DNA from 3 places in the Paenibacillus sp. Negev47 genome. Region 2 is predicted to be linked to each of the others. Evidence: riboswitches for the same ligand, from Rfam matches in the RefSeq annotation. Region 2 holds a riboswitch; each other region holds the start of a gene.
What was found. Region 2 has a riboswitch for thiamine pyrophosphate ahead of thiC (phosphomethylpyrimidine synthase ThiC). Riboswitches for the same ligand answer to the same signal wherever they lie in the genome.
Positions count from the first base shown of each region.

Region 1 (7,374 bases), 210 kb from region 2:
GCGTGTTACACCTGTCAGTTCCAATGCTTTGGCGAGATAATAAGCGAACACTCCGGCAATCAGGATACTTCCAATGAAGCGGAAGCCGATAAATAACGTATAGTTCCATGCCGAGAGTGAATCAATATACCCGTACTGGTAATCCAGCACAAGCGAAGCCGCCGCCGCACCTATGGCTGCAAGACAGGTGACGAACAGATTGGTTTTTCGATACAGAAATGCGGCGAAGAATATCTCGGCTCCCAATCCTTGCAACAGACCATACACCAATGTGGACATGCCCCATTCACTGCCCAGAAAAGCACTCACCGTTGAAGCTGCAACCTCAGCAAGAATCGCCACACCCGGCTTACGAATGATGACAAAAGCAAACGTGCCGGCCATAAACCACATGCCGTAGATCATCTGCTCTGCATGAACGCCGAATGGTTTCATCAGGTCATATGTAGGTCCCCATATCTTATAAATCACGCCAAACACCACTGCGATCACGATGGTTACCAGAATATCTGTTAGTTTCAATCGCTTGTTGCCTGCTGTTGTTGCCATCTTCTCTACTTCCTTCCTCTGCTCCCCGTCGGGTTTATTAAAGTAAACAAAAAAAGCCTCCCCGGTTCCGGGCAGGCCTTACGTACAGTGTACAATTCTCACAATCATGTATTGGATGGTTGACGCAAAGACGGAATATCAATCCTTCTCCTGTTGTAGCAAAAAGTTCACCACAGCCGAAAGAAGTCCTGTTGTTATCCCACGTTAATTTTGCACAATTCACCCTTACACATTGTAAATCCATGTTCTCTACGCTGGCATTACCCAGATCAGATGTACGGTCAGCGGCACAAGGCCACTCTCTCAGCCCAACTTCATTGAGCTCCCGGTTCACTTTATTTCATTGCTTCTAATGTACATCAGATGGGTATTTGTGGCAATGCCTTAATATTGCGTATTCCCGGACTGACTCGTTTTTCCTGAAGCGAAACCCTTGAACAACGTTGGTACTTTGGAATACCGTGTATTCGTGATTTTTCCTTGTGATGTACTGCTGTCTGTACGCATAATTGCATCTTTCACATTGGAAATGTTGGAGTTATCCAGGGTCATGTTAACTGCGAAGGAAGTTCCACCATTTTGGCGAACCAGCTTGCCAATATCATCTGCACGGAAATTTTTGATGTTAATCGTTCCGGCTGCATTCATCTGGAACACTTTATCATAGGCCTTGTACGCTGCTCCGCCGGTAATATTGACCGTTCCGGCCGACTTCAATGTTAGTGCATCCTCGCCCACGTCCTGCCAAACCACATTCGATATATTACAGTTTCCATAACAGTGAACACCATCGGCAGCAGGTGATCCGATATTTACATTTTTGAGCGTGGCCCCTGCCTCCAGGCGAAAGACTGGCTTTTGACCCTCTGCTTGAGATCCGTCGCCCAGTGTGGAAGGATTGGCTACAAAGGTTTTGCCTTGACCGTCATAGGTCGTATTCTTTGGAACAATAATAGTTGAATTTACAACCGTAGGTGCAGCCGCAGCCGGAACTGCACCAAATATGGAAGCAACCAAACCAGCGGACAGCAACAACGTCAACATTTTTTTCATAACTTTATTCCTCCCTTATTCTCGTTTTTTGGTAGTACTAGCCTGAGCTTGTACTGGAATTTCGCCAGAGGTGCACCTCTGTCTGAAATACAACCTAATCCTACCAAATAAGGAAGGGGACAAGAATAATCATTAGATCACTTTTACACTTCCCAGCATAGAACCTGATGTTTCAGCATGCTTTGTGGTCCCGTGTTTACTTGTTATGTACCGATATCAACTTCGGATATGCTCTATTTACAACCTCAATATACACAACAAAGACCACATCATCTGTTACAGACAACGTGATCTTATGAAAACATGATTGTATTCACTTTATATTCTAGGCTCCAAACCGCTGACGATACCCGCACTTCCGGCACAACTCTTCCACTGCTTCCCGCTTGGAAAAACCATACACCAGATTGTTGGCTCGCTCACCCTCAATAATCTCCGAGAATGACTTCTCGTGCACGTTACCGAGGTTAATGACACCCTCACCATCAAGACAGCATGGAACCACCGTTCCATCCACTAGCACAGCCGCCTGACCGCGTAGTGCATGGCAAAATCCTTTCCCGTCATCTTCCGGTGCATCCAGACTCGGCCACTGGAACTCATGATCCTGGTTCAGGTATACATTTGGGGCGATTTTGACCCCGCTGCCTGGAACCACTTTTTCTTCAATACGAAAGTCCAGATTGAACTCACGTTCCAGCACTTCAAGGGTCTCCCGATTTCGATTCATCTGAGCATTCGTAAAGTTATCCTGCGTCAGATTCCATAGCCGGAATGAGATGATAACATTGTGCTTCACCGCTTCATGTACAAAAGACAGGATGTTGCTCAGGTACCCGTCACGATCAGTTGAACCTTCATGCCCATCGAAGCTGTGCAGAGAGAAGTTCATCTGTCGCAGCGCCGGTTTGCCGAGCAATTTATGCTGAGTCTTGGGCAGCAGCGTACCATTCGTTGTAATGTTCACCTTGAGTCCCTTCGCATGTGCGGAATCAAGCAGCAGATCTATTTTGGGATGCAACAAGGGTTCACCTTTGACATGTAAATAAATATGGTTGGTATGTGGTTTAACTTGATCCAGTATATTGTTGAAGACTTCAGGGTCAATGAATCCTTTGGCACGCTGTGTCTGCGGACAGAAGCTGCATGCCAGATTGCAGATACTTGTGATCTCAATATATACTTTTTTGAACGTTTTCAACTCGGGTCCCCATTCTGCTTAGGAGGGAGAAATCCCACCTGCATTTGTGATCCGGCCAATATGCGCCATCCCTATTATATCGGGTTCTTGAGCCGAGGTAAATTGTTCGATTGTTCTAAGCACAACGAGGGACAAAAGAAATTCATTCCAACTGAAATTTGTATGATTACAACCTCGCTCCTCGGATCTGACTCCAATTCACCTCAACAATTCCATCATGCTGCCTCTTTACAGTTCATGTTCAAGTGATATATGCTGAACACACAACTGCATATCTTGTACATTTGCACTAGGGGAGCCCTGCGGCTGAGACGAATATGACTATTCGGACCCTTTGAACCTGATCTGGATCATACCAGCGGAGGGAAGTGGAGCGGCCTTTTAGTAAGCGGAATTTTATCATGTATATGTGAAGATAAATTGCGGATCTAACTTACAGACCCACTCATTTCTCCGGAAATGGGTGGGTCTTTTTTGTTTCTTTTGCAGAGCACAGGATGTCGTTGTTATTTCACCAGTCTGACATTAAGGGGGTGAGGATCAGATGGCCAACCATGTAACCATTCACAACGTAAGCTTCGCTTTTCCCGAAAAAAAAGATTCACCCGTACTCTCCAATGTGTCGCTTCAGGTTCAACAGAGAGAATTTGTCTCACTCATTGGCTCCAGCGGATCAGGTAAAAGCACGCTCTTCAAGCTGCTCGCAGGCTTGCATGAGCCAACCGTCGGCACCATCGACATTGCCGATGTACCGCAAGGACAACGGCTCGGACGAGTCGCCTATATGCCGCAGAAAGATCTCCTGTTGTCTTGGCGGACCGTCTTGGAGAACTGCATGCTACCTGCTGAGTTGGCACCAGGTCGACAGAACAAGGACAAGCTGCGGGCCGACATCATGGCTGGATTAGCCAGGTTCGGCCTGTCAGGTTATGAACATTCCTATCCGGATGAGTTATCCGGTGGCATGCGGCAGCGGGTAGCACTGCTTCGTACTTTGCTTACAGGCGGACAGCTCATGTTGCTGGATGAACCCTTCGGTGCGCTCGACGCCTTAACCAAACGAGAAATGCATCGCTGGTTGTTGGAGCTGTGGGAGGGCTTTGGCCAAACCGTCCTGTTTATTACACATGACATTGAAGAAGCATTGCTTTTAAGTGATCGTATTATTCTACTAACTCCAGGCGGACAAGGTCAGCAACTGTGGGAAATGACGGTTCCTTTGCCACGTCCAAGGCATTCGGACCTGATCTACGAACCGGCTCTCGTGCAGATGAGACGACAACTGGAGGAACAATTGCATGCGAAGCGATAAGGTTAGCGTCCAGACGTGGCTCTCGAAGTGGTTTTCCCAATATGGTTTGTTCATTCTGCTCATGCTCTTTTTACTGGCGATCTGGGAAACGATTGTACGTATGGGATGGGTGCCTTCCTTCATCATTCCTGCACCCACGGCCATCGCAGGCTCACTGGTTGAGCATCGTCGTCTGCTGCTGACCATACATCTGCCTGCTACCTTTATGGAGGTTGCTGTTGGTTTTGGCTTGTCCATAGTGACCGGAATTGCGCTGGCGACAGGCATGCATATGAATCGCTCGATTGAAAAGGCCTTATATCCCTTCATCGTGATCAGTCAGACGATCCCGCTGATTGCCCTGTCCCCCGTATTCATCCTGTGGTTCGGCTACACGCTGTGGAGTAAAGTCGCCGTGGTGTTCCTGATCGCGTTCTTCCCCATTGTGGTCAGTACCTACGATGGACTCCGCCAAGGCGACCCAGAACAGCGTGAACTACTACTCACCATGGGCGCCAGCAAATGGGATATTTTTCGCAAACTCCAGGTTCCGCTGGCACTCCCTTCATTTTTCTCGGGGCTAAAGATGTCTGTGGTGTACTGCGTGGTTGGGGCAACGATTGGCGAATGGCTCGGTGGCAGTAAAGGGCTCGGCTACTTCAGCCGCCGCATGTCCAGCAATATGAATACGGATGCGATGTTCGCCGCTATTGTGCTGTTATCCTTGCTGGGAATCATTTTGTTTGCACTGATTGCTTGGCTGGAGAAACGGTTTAGCTTACGGCGTCATCGTCATGGAGCCAAAAGGAAAGTTGGATAGAACTTAGACAGAAATTAGATGTAAATACAGGAGTTACGATTTTCAAAATATACCTTATGCACAATTTCAGCAGTATCTTCAATCAGTACATTGTCACATTGTCCGTTAACATGCTGCTGTCCATTTTCTACAAATCAAAACGATGAAATGAGGAACTTCATTTATGAATAACAAAGGCATATATTCCCTGCTTCCCATCATGCTCATAAGCCTGTTGCTGATTGTTAGTGGATGCAGCACCACGGGTACTAACAAAAACACAACAACAACAGATTCGGCAACCAACGCAGAGCAAACAGACTCGTCTGTAACAGAACCAGCATCAGACGCCAAAGATAAACTGTCCATCATGCTCGACTGGTACCCGAATGCAGTACATTCCTTCATCTACGTTGCTCAAGAAAAAGGATACTTTGCAGATCAAGGTCTCGATGTCGATATTCAGATGCCTGCGGATACCAATGATTCACTCAAACTTGTTGCTGCCGGGAAAATCGATCTGGCTCTAAGCTACCAACCCCAAATATTGCTCGCGCGTGGCGAGAACATTCCTGTACGTTCCATTGCTGCTGTCGTTCGGCATCCGCTGGTGCATCTGTTGACCGAAGCGAATGGCAACGTGAATTCACCCAAAGATCTTGAAAGAAAGACTGTCGGTTATTCCTCCATTCCTCTGTATGAAGCGATGGTGCATACGATGATTAGCCACGATGGCGGCAACCCCGACAACATGAATCTGGTCGACGTCGGGTTCGATCTGATTCCTTCGCTGGCTTCTGGACAGGCGGATGCGATAATGGGTGGTTTTATTAACCATGAGCAATTGATTCTGGAGAAAGAAGGACATGCCATGAGATCGATTAACCCCGTCGATTATGGTGTGCCTGATTATTATGAATTGGTTCTGACCGCAAGTGAAGCTGGCATTGAAGCGAAAAAGGACCAGCTTACCCGGTTCGTCAAAGCGATCCAGGAGGGCCAGACATATGTAACGGAGCACCCAGAGGAAGCCTTGAATATTCTGCTGGCTCATGAGAATGAAACATCTCCGCTAGACGCCGAGATCGAAACCAAAAGTCTGGCTATTTTACTGCCACTTATGAATGAAGAAGGTCAAGCGTTTGGTCGGCAGGAAATGGAGTCGTGGGAGAATGTACGTGCATGGCTCGTTGAAAACGAATTGATTCCTGAAACAGTGAAAGCCGAGGATGCTTTTACTAATTTGCACGGAGAGTAAGTAAAATTTGAAGCGATCTCAGAAATCTAAGGAACCTGAGCCATGCTATATCGGAATAAACAACCGTTTGTAGCTTTTTAGTCAGAGGATTCTGGAAAGCATACAAAACAAGGAGGAAATTATATGTCTTATCTGGAACGTGTTCGTACGCAAAACCCGTTGGTACACAATATCACTAACCTTGTCGTGGCTCCCTTTACAGCCAACGGTCTGCTTGCACTTGGTGCGTCCCCTTTTATGGCCTATGCTCATGAGGAAGTTGCCGATGTCGCCAAGATGTCAGGAGCCGTGGTACTTAACATTGGTACACTCGATGACAAAGTCATTCAGGCGATCCGATTGGCTGGTCAATCAGCTAATGCGCATCACGTGCCTGTTGTACTCGATCCCGTCGGTGCAGGTGCAACCACCTATCGTACAGAAACCGTTCAGATGCTCGTTCGTGAACTCCGCCTCACGGTCTTGCGCGGCAATGTGGCCGAAATCGCCAATGTCATCGGTGAGAGCTGGAGCATCAAAGGTGTGGACGCAGGATCAGGTGAGGGTGACCGGATCGGCATTGCGGAGCGGGCAGCACATAAGCTCGGCTGTGTCGTGGTCATTACGGGGAAAGAAGATATCATTACCGATGGACAATCCACCTTCCTGACGAGTAATGGACATGCCCTGCTCACTCAGGTGACGGGTGCTGGCTGTCTGCTAAGTTCAGTGATTGGCGCTTTTACAGCCATAGCGGAATTAGAAGTCGATCTTCTACGCAGTGTTGTTGAAGCGCTCGCTTTTTATGGCGTGGCGGCTGAACTAGCGGCAGAGCACACCGCACATCTGGGGCCGGGCAGCTTCCAGATTGAGTTGTTGAATCAACTGGCACAAGTGACACCTGAACTCTTGGCAGAGCACGCACAGATACGTCAGATCCGTGGAGGTGCAGTATGAACATTGCTCAAGCGCTAACCATTGCAGGCTCTGATAACGGGGGCGGCGCAGGAATTCAGGCTGATCTGAAAACGTTCCAGGAGCTTGGGGTATATGGCATGACCGTCATCACCGCTATTGCTGCTCAAAATACAACAGGTGTGCAGGGTGTCTTCCCCATCCCTTACGATGGTATCAAACAGCAACTGGACTCGACAGGTGAAGACTTTCAACCAACTGCAGCGAAGACCGGCATGTTATATAGTGCTGAGATTATTCGGCTAGTCGCTGAAAAATGGCAGCAATAC
Region 1 is NZ_CM177754.1:5,702,419-5,709,792, forward strand. Features, by position in the region: gene AC4G47_RS25650 (ECF transporter S component) at 1-549, opposite strand, end outside; gene AC4G47_RS25655 (pectate lyase) at 934-1,602, opposite strand; gene AC4G47_RS25660 (radical SAM/SPASM domain-containing protein) at 1,928-2,803, opposite strand; TPP riboswitch at 3,085-3,187, shown strand; gene AC4G47_RS25665 (ABC transporter ATP-binding protein) at 3,348-4,115, shown strand; gene AC4G47_RS25670 (ABC transporter permease) at 4,102-4,914, shown strand; gene AC4G47_RS25675 (ABC transporter substrate-binding protein) at 5,078-6,151, shown strand; partial or broken gene thiM (hydroxyethylthiazole kinase) at 6,266-7,087, shown strand; gene thiD (bifunctional hydroxymethylpyrimidine kinase/phosphomethylpyrimidine kinase) at 7,084-7,374, shown strand, end outside.
Region 1: another riboswitch for thiamine pyrophosphate. It lies ahead of AC4G47_RS25665 (ABC transporter ATP-binding protein); the one in region 2 lies ahead of thiC (phosphomethylpyrimidine synthase ThiC).

Region 2 (7,374 bases):
AAGCGACACGGCAGCAGCGTGCTCGAAGCTTTTGCATGGGAAGAAGTCATGTGCAGACGGGTCGGGGTAGGACATCTGCCTGTTGCGCATATATGGCGACATCCAGATGCCTTTGTAGCGGGTTTGCGTGACCGCAGGCTGCCACAGGCTGTAGAATCGATGGAACGGATAAGAAGCCAGGGTACAGCGGTCTGTGTCCGGCCTTCCGGAGGAGCCGCGGTTCCTCTAAATCCAGGGATCGTCAATGTGTCACTGATTCTGCCTAATCCCGGACACGCCATTAATATTCATGATGATTTCCGGGAGATGGCTTCGATTATTGCCGAGTCGCTAGCGCCGTGGTCGAATCAGGCGCAGACAGGCGAAGTGCAGGGTGCTTTTTGCCCGGGGGATTATGATGTCAGTGTAGGTGGACTTAAATTCTGTGGTATTGCCCAGCGCAGGCAAGCCAAGGCGTATATCATTACTGCTTTTATCATCGTGGAAGGCCAGGGAGATCAATTGGCAGCAGACGTACGTAAATTCTATCAGCATGCAGCAGGTGGGGCGATTGAAGGATATCCTGATGTTCAGCCGGGCACGATGGCCAGTCTGAAAGAATTGGCAGGTGTGCCTTCTGCGGCGGCATATACTGCCTCATTGGTTCGAACCCTGCGCAATCGTTATCCCAAGGCGGAGACAAGCCGCGTGTTAAGCGTCGGTTCTGAAGAGGTACGACAGACAGCTGAGCAGATGAAACTGCGCTATGATTAAGTTCTTTTTACTTGGACTTGGAATTGGGTAATAGAGATGATATGATGTGATTTCGGAAGGAGAGTGTTAGGATGGAAACGTTGAGATATACGTACTTATATGAGGTTGTATCTACAGGCGAAAAGTCTGAGTTCAGCCAAATGGCAACAAGCAAGGAAGAGGCTGCTACACTGATCGTTGCACGTATTGCCGATCTGGAGTTTACAGATGAAGCTGATATCAAGTTGGGCGACCTGATCGCAATTAGCAAACAGGTTGGCGACAACTATGTGGCGTGCGAGGGCTGTGCTTCTTAAGTGAGCATCTTGAAATAGGAAGTCTCTCAAAATACAAGCAAGTCTCTTTAACAGGAGACTTGCTTTTTTGTATGAAGTTCTAGAAGAGATATCTTTCAGTCATTCGGCTGGAGATATCTCTTTTTTACATACACTCTTATCCCGATGTTAGTAAGGTGGCCACAATAACTTGCGTGCCGTTTCGTAACGTTCGGCCACAGCCGGCCAGTAGACGACATTCCACCAGTCCTCGATATACTTTTTACGTTCATTCTGATGCTTCAGATAGTAGGCGTGTTCCCAGACATCCAGAGGCAGGAGTGGAACGATGTCGGACTGGGACAGGTTCTGGTGTTTTTCTGCCTGCAAAATCTCCAAGCGGTGTGCTCTCGGGCTCCAGACAAGCATCGCCCAGCCACTGCCTTCTACTTTGTTCGCGGCTTCCGTGAATTGGTTCTTGAATGCTTCGTAGCTACCGAAATCCCGTTTGATCTGCTCTGCGAGCATACCGGAAGGTTTGCCGCCGCCAGCAGGATTCATAATCGTCCAGAAGATCGTATGCAGGTAGTGGCCTGCCCCATTGAAGGCAAGTTCACGTTCCCAGTGCTTGATGAGTTCAAAGTTATTCTTTTTCCGCGACTCAGCCAGCTTCTTCTCCGCTACATTCAGTCCATCCACGTAGGATTGATGGTGTTTGTCATGATGGATACGCATCGTCAGCTCATCAATATGCGGCTCCAGCGCATTGTAAGCATAGGGAAGTGGTGGCAGTGTGTGCCCACCAATGGGAACTGGCTTTTCTTTTACTGGAGGTGCTGTAGTGCTGGGCATGGTTTGAGTTGTTCCGGTAGAAGGTGGTTGGACGGCTGCTGATTGGATATGTGCGGAAGGAGATGGAGCATTCACGTTTCCCTCGATGGAAGATGGAGCTTCTATAGCCTCTCGATTGATGTTCCCTGAAATCGTTGTTTGCAACGCATTTTCCAATGAAAAAGATTGCTCTGTGGTCGAATCTTGCATGACGCCAGGTTGACCGAGTGTATCCAGTACGCCGAGGAAATACTCCGATTCGCGGATAAAATGCAAAATGAGTACTTTGGTAAGCGGAACAGCTTGAACAGCAGCGCTTTGCTCCAGAAGAACATACAGCTGTTTGATGAACTCTCTGGATTGCTGGCGGGCAGCCGATATGAGTTGATCAACACAACCAATCATGTAGGGGGCGGGTGGATGGGTTCCCGGTAATAGTTGCTTTAATAGCTGATTCGCTACTCTCTCACTGTGCTCAAAAGTAGCCTCCCATTCCTCCAGGAGCTTAACGTATGGGGGCTCCAGTTCAGGGACCAGTGCACGAATGACTAGCGTATGTTCTTTCTCCTGCTCTTTCCAGAAACGGATTTCCTCCAATGTCCGCAGAGGCAGCAGGTGACCATATCCATACCAGTTCATATCTGGTGGACCTCCTTCAGATGAATTTTAATGCATGCTCATACCGTCGCTTAATGCGTCCCAAGAGTATATTCCACTGGCCTGTTGTCCTATGAATGCAAAAAAAAGAGCCCCGGAGGGCTCAAGAATCAACGAGAAACTCGATTATTAAATACGGTTATTCTCCACTATTGGTGTTCTGCACATCGTCACTGCTTGTCTTCGTTACATGACTCAGGAACGTAGAGACACGGCGAATATATTCCTTCGAGTGTTCTCGGAAAATAAGTTCATGATGCGCGTCCTGGACAATCCATACATCCGAGTACGGATTGGTCTGGTTGGCAGCGAGCTCCTCTGCAATCGGGTAAGGTGCCTTCTCGTCCTCTGTACCGTGGATAAAGAAGATCGGGAACGGATAGTCCTCTTTTTTTACTTCCTGATACGGAATCTGCTGTAATCCGGTTCCATTCAGAACGGGGAACAACAGTTTCATAATCTCCAGTGTCGGTTGACGCGGGAGGTCAATCTGGTTGTGAATGTTGTGGTACAGTGTGTCCGGCTCAAGCAAGAACGAACTGTCCAGAATCATCGCATCCACTTCCTTCGTAATGAGTCCGGTTTGTAACGCAGTACCGGCACCCATCGAGAAGCCCCAGACAACCAATTCCTGTGCACCACGCTGCTTGGCAAACTGGATGGCACCGAGCAACTGCTGTGACTCGGCTTTCCCACCTGTGGCTACAGCTTTGTTCACTTGGGAGGCAAAACCGTAATCGAACATCACCACGTTGAACCCGAGTTGATGGGCATAGTGGGCCAGATCGTACATAGGTACCCATGTTTCTTCACGGTTGGCACCATATCCGTGACTGAAGATGATCGTTTTGCTCGCAGTGTTGTCAGCAGGAATATACCATCCCTGCATCGTCCGGCTGCCATCTGCTGCCGGAAACGTGATGTCTTCGTACTTCATGTTCTTGGCCTGCATCGGATTGGAGAAGACAGGCGCTACAGTTGGGTTGGATAATACCCATGCGATATAACCATGCAGTGCAATAAAACAAAACAGCAGGAAAAATACAACGGAGAGCAGCAACGCTACGATAATATGTTTGAACCGAATCAGCCTCGGTGATAACGAAGAGGGCAGATCGGACACTTTTGTTTGCAGCGGGGCTTCGCTCTGGGATGTTGGATACATGAATGCCCCTCCTTTGAAGTTCAGTTGAAGATAACAACGACATGAAAAGAGAATTACGTCTATTTCAGAACCTGCTTCAGAGCGATATCTTAAAGTAATATATCTTTATCGTATGTTCCAATATAGTCAAAGTCAATTGATTGAGGGCATTTGTTACGCAATTGTTATATAGTTCTTAAGATATATGGGTAACATTCCCTTAGCGAGTAAATTACAGGGGATTTAGTCTTATAAAAAGGAAATATTTATAACTTGGCCTATTCAGATCTTGACTCTTTTTTGGTTTACAGATGAGACCGTTTCTCATATAATTTATGTAACCAAGTTTCATGTGATGAAACATGAGGAGGGCATTATGCCATGGAAGATCGTAAGTTAACCGTCCGGGCTGTAGAACGGGCGCTGGATATATTATTATGTTTTACCACGCGCAGTGATCTGGGACTCACCGAAATTGCCAGTCAGATTGGTTTGCACAAAAGTACAGTGCATCGCCTGATGGCTACGCTGGAGGATCGAGGCTTTGTCATCCGGGATGCGGCAACGGAGAAGTACCGACTTGGCATACGAATCTGGGAGCTATCAGCCCATATGTCACGCAGTGATGATCCGGCGATTTTGCTGCTGCCTGCAATGGAGCGACTGAGAGACCGGTTGGGAGAGACCGTAAGTCTGTACCTGCGTGATGGCAGTGAACGGATTCGGATTCAGGCTGTACAAAGTGATCAGGCAATTCGCCGTGTTGCTCCCGTCGGGGTTAGACTCCCGCTATCTGTCGGGGCTTCCAGCAAAGTCTTGATGGCGTTTGCGACGGACGAGGACCGTGAAGAACTGATGAATGGGCCTGAATGGCCGGTATTTATCGATCCAGCGGTGTATTTGGCGCAGATGGGAGACATCCGGGATAACGGATATGCCACGAGTTACGAGGAACGTGAGCCGGGAGCTGCGGCGGTATCGGTGCCGATTATGGATCGTAGAGGCAATATTGCAGCTGCGCTCTCGGTCTCAGGACCTGTCAGCCGACTCTCGCAGGAGACTTTGCACGAATACGCACCTGTGCTAAAGGAAGCTGCTACGCAGATGGGGCTCATGTTATCCTGATGTTGATGTAAGGTCTGTCACCAATTAAGTTAGCAATCTGGAATATAAAGGTTGTTTTTATGTTCCGGTTGCGCTACTCTGTAATGGACGGCCCAGCGGGGCCAGCTTCATTGCATATGAACAGCGGCTTGTGTAAGCCGCAACTTGTTAACGTTACTGGGGGAGTCCGAACTGTCCGGACTGAGACGGAATCGCATGAGATTCCGGACCCTTTGCACCTGATCTGGATCATACCAGCGTAGGGAAGTAATCGGCGATATGACCACAACCACCACATAATGTGACCCTTGCAGTGCTCCGTTAAGGAGCTGATTGAAGGTGCATTATTGGTGATGGACATAAAAGTCGGTTCCTTCGGGGACCGGCTTTTTTATATACAGGGAACAGGCGATATAGTGCGGACTCCATGGGCTTCTTTTTCAATAACCTGCAAAGTGGGCTTGGATAAGGAGAGAAATCAGTGTAGATCCATGATCTGTGGTAACCTCCGTTATGTTGTGAACTGTACATGAATGATGTCTCCTCTGGTTGGTGTAGGATCGCTCTTTCTTCTCTGCATTGCGTTGATTTGGGACAGGTACGTAAGCGAGCTAATGATGATACCAACCAAACCAAGCGAAGGAACACTAAGGAGGAGACAAGTGAACATGAGTACAGGAGATCAAACGGGACAACAAGCGATGGAACAGGAACTTACGGGTCAGCAGGTGGAAAAGAAAACAGAGGCGGCCGGACGGGTTCAGCCCTTTCCGGGCAGCCGCAAAGTCTACATTCAGGGCTCACGGCCGGACATTGCTGTTCCGGAGCGTGAAATAGCCCTTCATGACACGAATACTCCCCAAGGGGTGGAGCATAACGAACCGCTGCGTGTCTACGATACGAGCGGTCCCATGACTGATCCCGCATTTCATGCCGATATCCGGGCAGGTCTACCAGCCCTGCGTACCCGCTGGATCACAGAGCGTGGCGATGTGGAGGCTTACCAAGGCCGTACAGTTAAACCCGAGGATAACGGATTAAAGCCCGGAGGGAAGAGAGCTGGAGCCGAAGAGTACCCTGGATTGCGTGGCAAACCGCTGCGAGCACAGACGGGACGCTGTGTGACTCAGATGCATTATGCGAGGCAGGGAGTCATTACGGCAGAGATGGAGTTTGCTGCCATTCGTGAAGGCGTGGAGCCGGAATTCGTGCGCCAGGAACTGGCGAGTGGAAGAGCCATCCTGCCGTCTAACATCAATCACCCGGAGAGTGAGCCGATGTTGATTGGTCGTCATTTTCATGTGAAGATCAATGCCAACATTGGCAACTCTGCTGTATCTTCTTCCATCGAAGAAGAGGTGGAGAAGATGACCTGGGCGGTACGCTGGGGATCGGATACCGTAATGGATCTGTCCACAGGCAAAGACATTCATACCACCCGGGAATGGATCATTCGCAATTCACCTGTGCCAATCGGTACGGTGCCGCTGTATCAGGCGCTGGAGAAGGTGAATGGCGAAGCGGAAGCGCTGACCTGGGAGTTATACCGGGACACGCTTATTGAGCAGGCAGAGCAGGGTGTGGACTACTTTACGATTCATGCAGGTGTACTGCTGCGTTATATCCCGATGACGGCCAAGCGGATGACAGGCATTGTGTCTCGCGGTGGGTCCATTATGGCAGCATGGTGCCTTGCGCATCATCAGGAGAATTTTTTGTACACCCATTTTGAAGAAATCTGCGAGATTATGAAAAGGTATGATGTAGCGTTCTCACTGGGAGATGGTCTCCGCCCAGGCAGCATCTACGATGCCAACGATGAAGCTCAGATGGCGGAACTGGCGACGCTTGGAGAACTGACACAGATCGCGTGGAAGCACGATGTGCAGGTGATGATTGAAGGCCCGGGTCACGTGCCGATGCACAAGATCAAGGAAAATGTGGACTTGCAGATGGAGATCTGTCAGGAAGCACCGTTCTATACGCTGGGGCCGCTGACGACCGACATCGCGCCGGGATACGATCACATCACGTCCGCCATTGGGGCGGCCATGATTGGCTGGTTCGGCACGTCCATGCTTTGTTATGTTACGCCAAAAGAACATCTGGGCCTGCCCAACAAGGATGATGTGCGGGAAGGGGTTATCGCCTACAAGATCGCAGCCCATGCCGCGGATCTGGCGAAAGGCCATCCACGTGCCCAGCGCCGGGATGACGCCCTGTCCAAAGCGCGCTTCGAGTTCCGCTGGCGTGACCAGTTTAACCTGTCACTGGACCCTGAACGTGCGCTGTCCTATCATGATGAGACGCTGCCAGCAGAAGGGGCCAAGGAAGCTCATTTCTGCTCCATGTGCGGACCGAAGTTCTGTAGCATGCGCATTACGCAGGACATTCGTGCCTTTGCCGCGGACAAAGGATTGTCCGAGAATGAGGCTGTAGCTGCGGGCATGCAGGAAAAGGCAGAGGAATATCGGACACGTTCCTAGGCGCCGTTACAACGTAAGCTGGGCAGTCTGACATCGTTTAAAAGTGAGAATGCTGCTATCATGTCGCCTTCTTCGTGTTCCTGATCAGCTTCCTGATACTTTTTATCAGTATTATGGTTGATTGTCTAGCAGATGTTAATAAAAT
Region 2 is NZ_CM177754.1:5,909,061-5,916,434, reverse strand. Features, by position in the region: gene AC4G47_RS26610 (lipoate--protein ligase family protein) at 1-753, shown strand, start outside; gene AC4G47_RS26605 (hypothetical protein) at 825-1,049, shown strand; gene AC4G47_RS26600 (Fe-Mn family superoxide dismutase) at 1,197-2,477, opposite strand; gene AC4G47_RS26595 (alpha/beta hydrolase) at 2,635-3,660, opposite strand; gene AC4G47_RS26590 (IclR family transcriptional regulator) at 4,021-4,764, shown strand; TPP riboswitch at 4,913-5,026, shown strand; gene thiC (phosphomethylpyrimidine synthase ThiC) at 5,445-7,229, shown strand.

Region 3 (7,374 bases), 1.3 Mb from region 2:
AAATGATCAATTGATATGGAAGCGCAAGGCTGAAGTTACGAGCGATTGTATGAAGGTACGTACGGAGTACGGATGCCCCATTTAATTGATCCGCCAGATATGCTGAAACCATCCCATACAAGGACATGATCAGAACCATGCCAATCACCATGAAAAATGACATGGCGAGCACACCCAGCATCTTGTTTGACTTGTCAAAGGGCAAGGAAAAGGCAATCTTTCTAGCTATAGGTCCAACAATGAAGGACTCCACCAGAAACGCGATGACAAAACACAATATGAATTGAAGCAGTATCTCAAGCGGGGACATCTTACCGAGTAACCCACTGTGCCATAGATTGAAGAACATCATGACTACGACCATCCCTGTACACATCATTAATCCAAAAATAATTTGTTCCTTCTTGCTTGTTGGCACTTCTCTCATCCTCTCTGTTTACTTTGACAATTATAGAGATGACGAACCCCTCCACATAAGTGAACATTCCGTGAACAATTAGACGGGTACTCCAATGAAATTATATCTCCCGTGTGATGACTTGCAGGTACTCAATTCAAAAGATGGGGTTCTTTCCTACAACAGAAATTTCCAGAGAAAAGACAGTTTGGATAAAGCTGTGATTGCCATTCGTTTGAAAACAGAGCCTTTCTGATTCGTAGATTCTGCTGGATGCTCACCTTTATTCACACGCGTACTATGTGCACGTTTGATATCCATAGCCTCTGTTAGTTCGTTGGCGAATGCAGAACCAGAAATGACCACAGCAGATTCGGTATTTAGAAAGGCGGATCTGGGATCAAGATTATACGAACCAACCATGCTGAGGTAATCATCCATGACAAATGATTTGCCGTGTATGGAATAAGGGCCTTGGTATTCATAAATGGCCAGACTGGTATCAAGCAACCGTTTCTTAGAGCTTAAGTATCCCGCGAAAGCCAAAGGGTTAGGGGTCTGCTGGATTGAATTGGTTAGCATGACCCATTCTGCTTTTGGATTCATCGACAGATGTACTGCTTTCTTCATTTTCTTGGTAGGAATGGCATAAGGCGTCTGAAGGTACACTTTCGACTTTGCTTGATTGGCAAAATGAACAAATGCTCTCCACATGGTCGGGTCTTTATACAGCCTTTGGATTGGATTGTGAATGAAAGCGACGTGGTCGGAATGAAGAGCTCCTTGAGCCCATTCCTTCGGCAACACTTTAACAAAAGGATCGCTCTGAGCCCGAGCTTTTTTATATAACTGAGCCAGCTGAGCCAGCTCTTTTAACCCCTTTGCATGATGCTGACGTTTTGCATGTTTTTCTAGTTTGGTGAATGGATGGTTCCATAACCGATCTATATATTTTTTCATTTCAACAACCGTGCTGTTCGTATTATGGTTTGGATTGTAAACAAGGACATCCCGATCGAATACATAGTCTTTTTGGGGTTGCAATGCCATGTATCTATCACCAATATTTTGGCCGCCAATGATGCCATATGTGTTGTCGACAAGAAGGATTTTGTCATGCAGACGGTTATGCCATGTCCATGGCATAAATATGTGGAGTGGTTCATAATACCTTAACTCCACATTGGGGTGAGCTGCAATGGCATCTGGAATATCACGCAATTCTCCGCGCATGTTGTGAAAAATCCCGTCTAAAATGATTCGAACATGAACACCCCGATCAGCTGCATCGAATAAAGCAGCAAAAAAGAGTTGAGATGTTTTTCCTTTTTGGATGGAGTAATAAGCCAGGTCGATGCTTGTTTTCGCCTCTCGAATGGTCTGGATTCTCACCTGACCGGATTGAAAGCCGTCCTCCAAGAGCAATACGCGATCTGTTGTACTTCCTCCTGTTAACGATTTTTGCATATCCGTATTTTCAATAGTAGATGGAGACAGAACCAAAAATAAAAGGTAAGCTGTGAAAAAAACGTATACACAATAGGACAGAATAATTGCGAATATGGTTTTAAAGATCATTCAGTACGCCCCCATTTTTATGTAAAAAGTAATTATTTGTATAGCAGTACTATCTCCTTCTGTATCTAAATTATGTTGTTTAATTAATCAAGCGACTCCGGTCAAGGTCAAACGATCAAAAGCTCAGCTCGGAGCGACTCAGAAACAGGTAGGCTATGACCCGAAATCCGATGCTTTTGCACTCAGTCAGCTTTCCTTTTATAATTCGCCACGATAATTGATAAAAATCACACATCTAGAGAGGTCGTTATACTCATGTATAATGGCCTCTTTGATTAATTCATACGTGCCCCCATCCAGTTCCTGACTGGACACGTTCCACCTGCTGGCCTATAATTACCCTAGTAATGCCCGTAACTTCATAGTTTCCCAGGGGAGTCGGAATTGGCCGGCTGAGAGTGTATCCCACCAAGATACTAACCCTTAGACCTGATCTGGATCATGCCAGCGTAGGAATCGGAGTATATCGAATTGGCACAGCCCTATGGCTGAACGCCACCTCTCTAACGCCTGCACGCGTCCCGGATTACGGGGCGCTTTTTTGACGTTCTTTTTGAATAAAAAATAACGTCATCCAGATCTCAACTGGTATAAATCTGTCGATTTATGCAAGATGATTGGATATGAAGCCAAGGAGTACCCCGTGCCACTCGGCCGGACATACCGAAGGAGAGAACCACAGATGAAATGGCGTAAAACAATGGGATTGTTGCTCTTATGCGTGCTTATGGTGACTGTAGCCGCATGTGGCGGCAAAGAAGCTGCCCCAGCAGGGCAGAACGGCAACACGAACACCGAAAACAGCAACGAAGGTGACACTTCCGCCCTGAAAGATATTAAAGTGGTGCTCGACTGGACACCGAATACGAATCATACCGGCCTGTATGCCGCTGTAGATCAAGGTTTTTACAAGGCTGAGGGCTTGAACGTAGAGATTGTACAACCAGGTGCCGGTGGCGCAGATACAATGGTTGCCTCCAATGAAGTGCCTTTTGGCGTAAGCTATCAGGAGAGTGTAACTCAAGCCCGCACACAGGGTGTTCCATTGGTCTCCATCGCAGCAGTTATTCAGCATAATACATCCGGATTCGCTGCTCCGGCGGATCGGAATATTAATTCACCGAAAGACTTTGAAGGCAAAACCTATGGCGGTTGGGGTTCCCCAGTGGAAGAAGCCGTGATGCAATCCATTATGGAAGGCGACGGAGCCGATGTATCCAAAGTGAAAAATATTAACATGGGTGATGCCGACTTTTTCACCGCAGTGAAACGGGACATTGATTTCGCGTGGATTTTCTACGCCTGGACGGGTATCGAAGCCGAACTGCGCGGGGAACCGATCGACATGTTATATGTGAAGGATTATTCAGAAGCATTGGATTACTACACGCCTGTCCTCGTAACGAACGAGCAGACGATTCAGAATGACCCTGATCTGGTGAAAGCATTCCTGAAAGCCACTTCCGAAGGGTATCAATATGCGATTGATCATCCCGAAGACGCAGCGAACATTCTGATCAAGGCCGTACCGGATCTGGACAAGGAATTGGTACTGGCAAGCCAGAAATGGCTTAGTCCGAAGTACACGGATGACGCCCCGCGTTGGGGTGAACAAAAACAGGAAGTATGGCAGAACTACACCGACTGGATGTTTAGCAAAAAACTGCTGGATGAACAGATCGATGTGAGCAAGGCATATACGAACGAGTTTTTACCCAAATAATAATCTAACTGTTAAGTTGACCTTTATGTACACAAGAACGAAGAGTGCAGAACCCATCTGAAGAAACAAAGTGTTCGCCTTTATCCCCGGATTTCCCCATTGAAAAGGAATCAAGAAATCCGGGGATAACAGCGATCGGAGGAGGGTACTGCAATCGGAGTGGTAAAGTGTACATTCGCTATGTTCGACTTATACCACCCATTCGAAAGGAGCTGTGATCTCTCATGGCAAGCACACTGCTTAGCATTCAAGTTATTCCGAAAACGCCAAATGGCGAGAACTCTTATCCTTACGTAGATCGCGCCATTGAAGTTATTCAACAATCTGGTCTGAAGTATCAGGTGAACCCGCTCGACACCACCATGGAGGGGGAACTGGAGGAACTGTTGGAGGTTGTCCGCAAGATGCATGAGGTACTTGTGGAAGCTGGCAGCCCAAGCATCATCTCCCAGATCAAAATCGCCCATAGCCCTACCGGCTTCAGCATGGACACCCTGACGGAGAAATATCGCTAATGCACGCCTATTTCAAAAGCGTATGGCCGCCCTTTGTGGCGGTTATTCTCTTTATAGCGATATGGCAGGGGGCCGTTTCCCTGTTCCATATCGAGAAATGGATGCTGCCGGCACCGTCCGACATCGCCCGCGAAGCGGCATCCCAGGCCGAGCGACTTGGCATGCACGCCTCCGCAACCATTCAGTTAACGCTGATCGGATTCGCGGCAGGCACGGCGGTCGGATTGCTGATTGCGATGGTGCTCCATTTGGTCCCTTTTCTCAAATCAGCCCTGTATCCTTTACTTATTCTTAGTCAAAATATTCCGACCATCGCGCTGGCGCCGCTCCTGTTAATCTGGTTCGGATTCGGGCTGCTGCCCAAGCTGATTACGATCATCCTGGTCTGCTTCTTTCCCGTTGCGGTGGCGGCCATGGACGGCTTGACCCGTACTGATGCCGCGATGATGAACTATATGCGCATGGCTGGTGCCAAACGTCACCAGATCTTCTGGAAGCTGGAGCTTCCCCATGCCCTGCCATCGGTGTTCTCCGGTGTCAAAATTGCCGCTACCTATAGCGTGATGGGTGCCATCATCGCCGAATGGATTGGTGCAGACAAGGGCATTGGATATTATATGATGCTGCAAAAGTCAGCTTATCGCACAGATCGCCTATTCGTGGCCATCATGATTATTGTCGCGCTCAGCTTGCTGCTCTTCCTGCTCATTGCGCTACTGGAGAAGCTGCTCGTGCGCTGGCGTCCACAGAAGCGGTAATAAAATGTGTGGATATACCAAGTAGTACACAGTGTGGCATGATGCCATAGTAGTTGTGAATAACACGTATGCACATCTCACAAGGGGAAGCTGTGATGACAATTAAATAAGAAGATGTAATCTGTATATTAGGAAGTGATGACCATATGAATTGGCAACAGGACGAACAAGTCCAGCCTGGACGAGGAGCACGCGCAATGGAGCCAAAGCACGGTGAAAAGCTTCACCCGGCTACCCCTGATCGACCTGACAATACTGCTAATGCTCTGGTTCCGCCTGCACTGGACGTCATTGACGTTCATGCATCATTCCGCGAACGGCGCAGCAGGCTACCGGTTCTGAACGGCCTGTCCCTAACTGTCGAGCAAGGCGAGTTTGTCGCTATCGTTGGGCCATCCGGCTGTGGCAAAAGCACCCTGTTCCATATCATCGGCGGTCTGCTGAAGCCACAGGAAGGCCAAGTGCTAATGAATGGTCAGAAGGTAACGGGACAACGTGGAAAGATTAGTTATATGCCACAACAGCCTGCCCTCTTCCCTTGGCGTACCATTGAGGACAATGTACTGCTTGCTGGAGAAGTAGCCACACATGCTCCCCTTCGGGCCGAAGCACTTGCGGAGGCTCGAAAGTGGTTAAGCAGCGTGGGTCTTGCCGGGTTCGAGCAAGCATATCCTCATATGCTGTCGGGCGGAATGCAGCAGCGTGCTGCATTTCTGCGCGCCCTGCTCAGTCCGCAGGAACTCATGCTGCTGGACGAACCTTTCAGCGCGCTGGATGCACTGACACGTAGCGACATGCAGCGCTGGCTGCTCGATATCTGGGAACAGAACCGCCGCTCGGTGCTGTTCATCACCCACAATATCGAAGAAGCATTGCTGCTTGCGGATCGGGTCTATGTGTTATCCAACCGACCTGCAACGGTGTTGCACGAGGTGCATGTTCCTTTTGATCGCCCAAGACGAGAAGAAATTACGGAAGAATCCGCATTCCTCGAACGTAAACGGCAGATTGCACAGTCGATGAGAGAAGAACAACAGAAAGCCCGGCTATCTTGATAGCGCGGGTTTTTAAGTTATTATTTTCCTTTAATGGGTGACCCGCCATGAGAAATTCTGCGTAACATCGTTAAAATATATATGAACACAAGGAGGAATTCCTCATGCATTCTCAAGCTTTCGCACCATTGATTGACGCTCATATTCACTTGGATCAGTACACCCCTGACGAACAACGTGAGATGCTGCTCACTTTCCCTTCTCAGCAGGTTGAAGCGGTCATTGCGGTATCCATGAATCTTGCTTCTGCCCAAGCCAACCTAGAGCTTGCAAAGCAACACCCCCGCACCATCTATCCGGCCTTCGGTTTCCATCCGGAACAGGAACTGCCTTCCGCTGCAGAAATGGACCTGTTCTTCCAATGGATCGAGAAGCATATTGGACAAGCTACAGCCATAGGAGAAGTCGGGCTTCCTTATTACAACCGTCAGGAAGCGGAGCATGCAGGGCAGCGCTTCGATCAGAGCGGGTATATCGAACTGCTTGAACGTTTCATCCAGCTCGCCAAAAAGCACAACAAACCGCTTGTCCTTCATGCGGTATACGAAGATGCGGATATCGTCTGTGATTTGCTGGAGAAATATCAGTTCCGACGCGCCCATTTCCACTGGTTCAAGGGATCTCACGAAACCATCCGTCGCATGGCTGACAACGGCTATTTCATCTCTTTCACGCCAGATATTCATTACGAAGAAGAGATTCGTGAACTCGCCCGGCAATATCCATCGGAGCAAGTCATGGCCGAGACCGACGGACCTTGGCCCTTCGAAGGGCCGTTTCAGGGACGAATGACACACCCGGCCATGACCAGACAGGTTATCCAGGCATGGAGTGAGATCACCGGCATGGGAACGGAACGGGCAGCTCGTCTCTTTTATCAGAACACAAAGCGTTTCTACGGCTTAACTTGAGTACAATCAGGTAAAAGCAAGTACACTTGCTCGTCATGCCAATACAGCACAACACATTACAGCTCAACACAAAGAAGTCAGTCGGCTTTGCCCCGACTGACTTCTAATCTACATATCAAACTTAACGCTTCAAGAATCCTTTGCCTTCCAAGAACGGTCTCACCTGCAACCGTGTCGGCTCAGTCAAGCGCTTCGCCATCAGTTCGGACCACGGAGTCGTTCGTTCACCATTAGTCCGTTCTTTCATGTACGCCGTCGTTGTCTCATCATAGCGCTCAACACCTTGCAGGGTCTGCTCGGCATTATAACGATTATGATGAAGGACTGCATCCAGTGGCAGACGTGGCCGAATTCCCGTTTCCTGATCTGCAACACCAATACACATGCCATACACCGGATATACCCCCTCCGGTAATCCCAACAGCTCAGCGACTTCC
Region 3 is NZ_CM177754.1:457,049-464,422, reverse strand. Features, by position in the region: gene AC4G47_RS02245 (DUF2798 domain-containing protein) at 1-427, opposite strand, end outside; gene AC4G47_RS02240 (phospholipase D-like domain-containing protein) at 575-1,975, opposite strand; TPP riboswitch at 2,337-2,449, shown strand; gene AC4G47_RS02235 (ABC transporter substrate-binding protein) at 2,658-3,698, shown strand; gene AC4G47_RS02230 (MTH1187 family thiamine-binding protein) at 3,923-4,213, shown strand; gene AC4G47_RS02225 (ABC transporter permease) at 4,213-4,971, shown strand; gene AC4G47_RS02220 (ABC transporter ATP-binding protein) at 5,118-6,026, shown strand; gene AC4G47_RS02215 (TatD family hydrolase) at 6,131-6,937, shown strand; gene nfsA (oxygen-insensitive NADPH nitroreductase) at 7,059-7,374, opposite strand, start outside.
Region 3: another riboswitch for thiamine pyrophosphate. It lies ahead of AC4G47_RS02235 (ABC transporter substrate-binding protein); the one in region 2 lies ahead of thiC (phosphomethylpyrimidine synthase ThiC).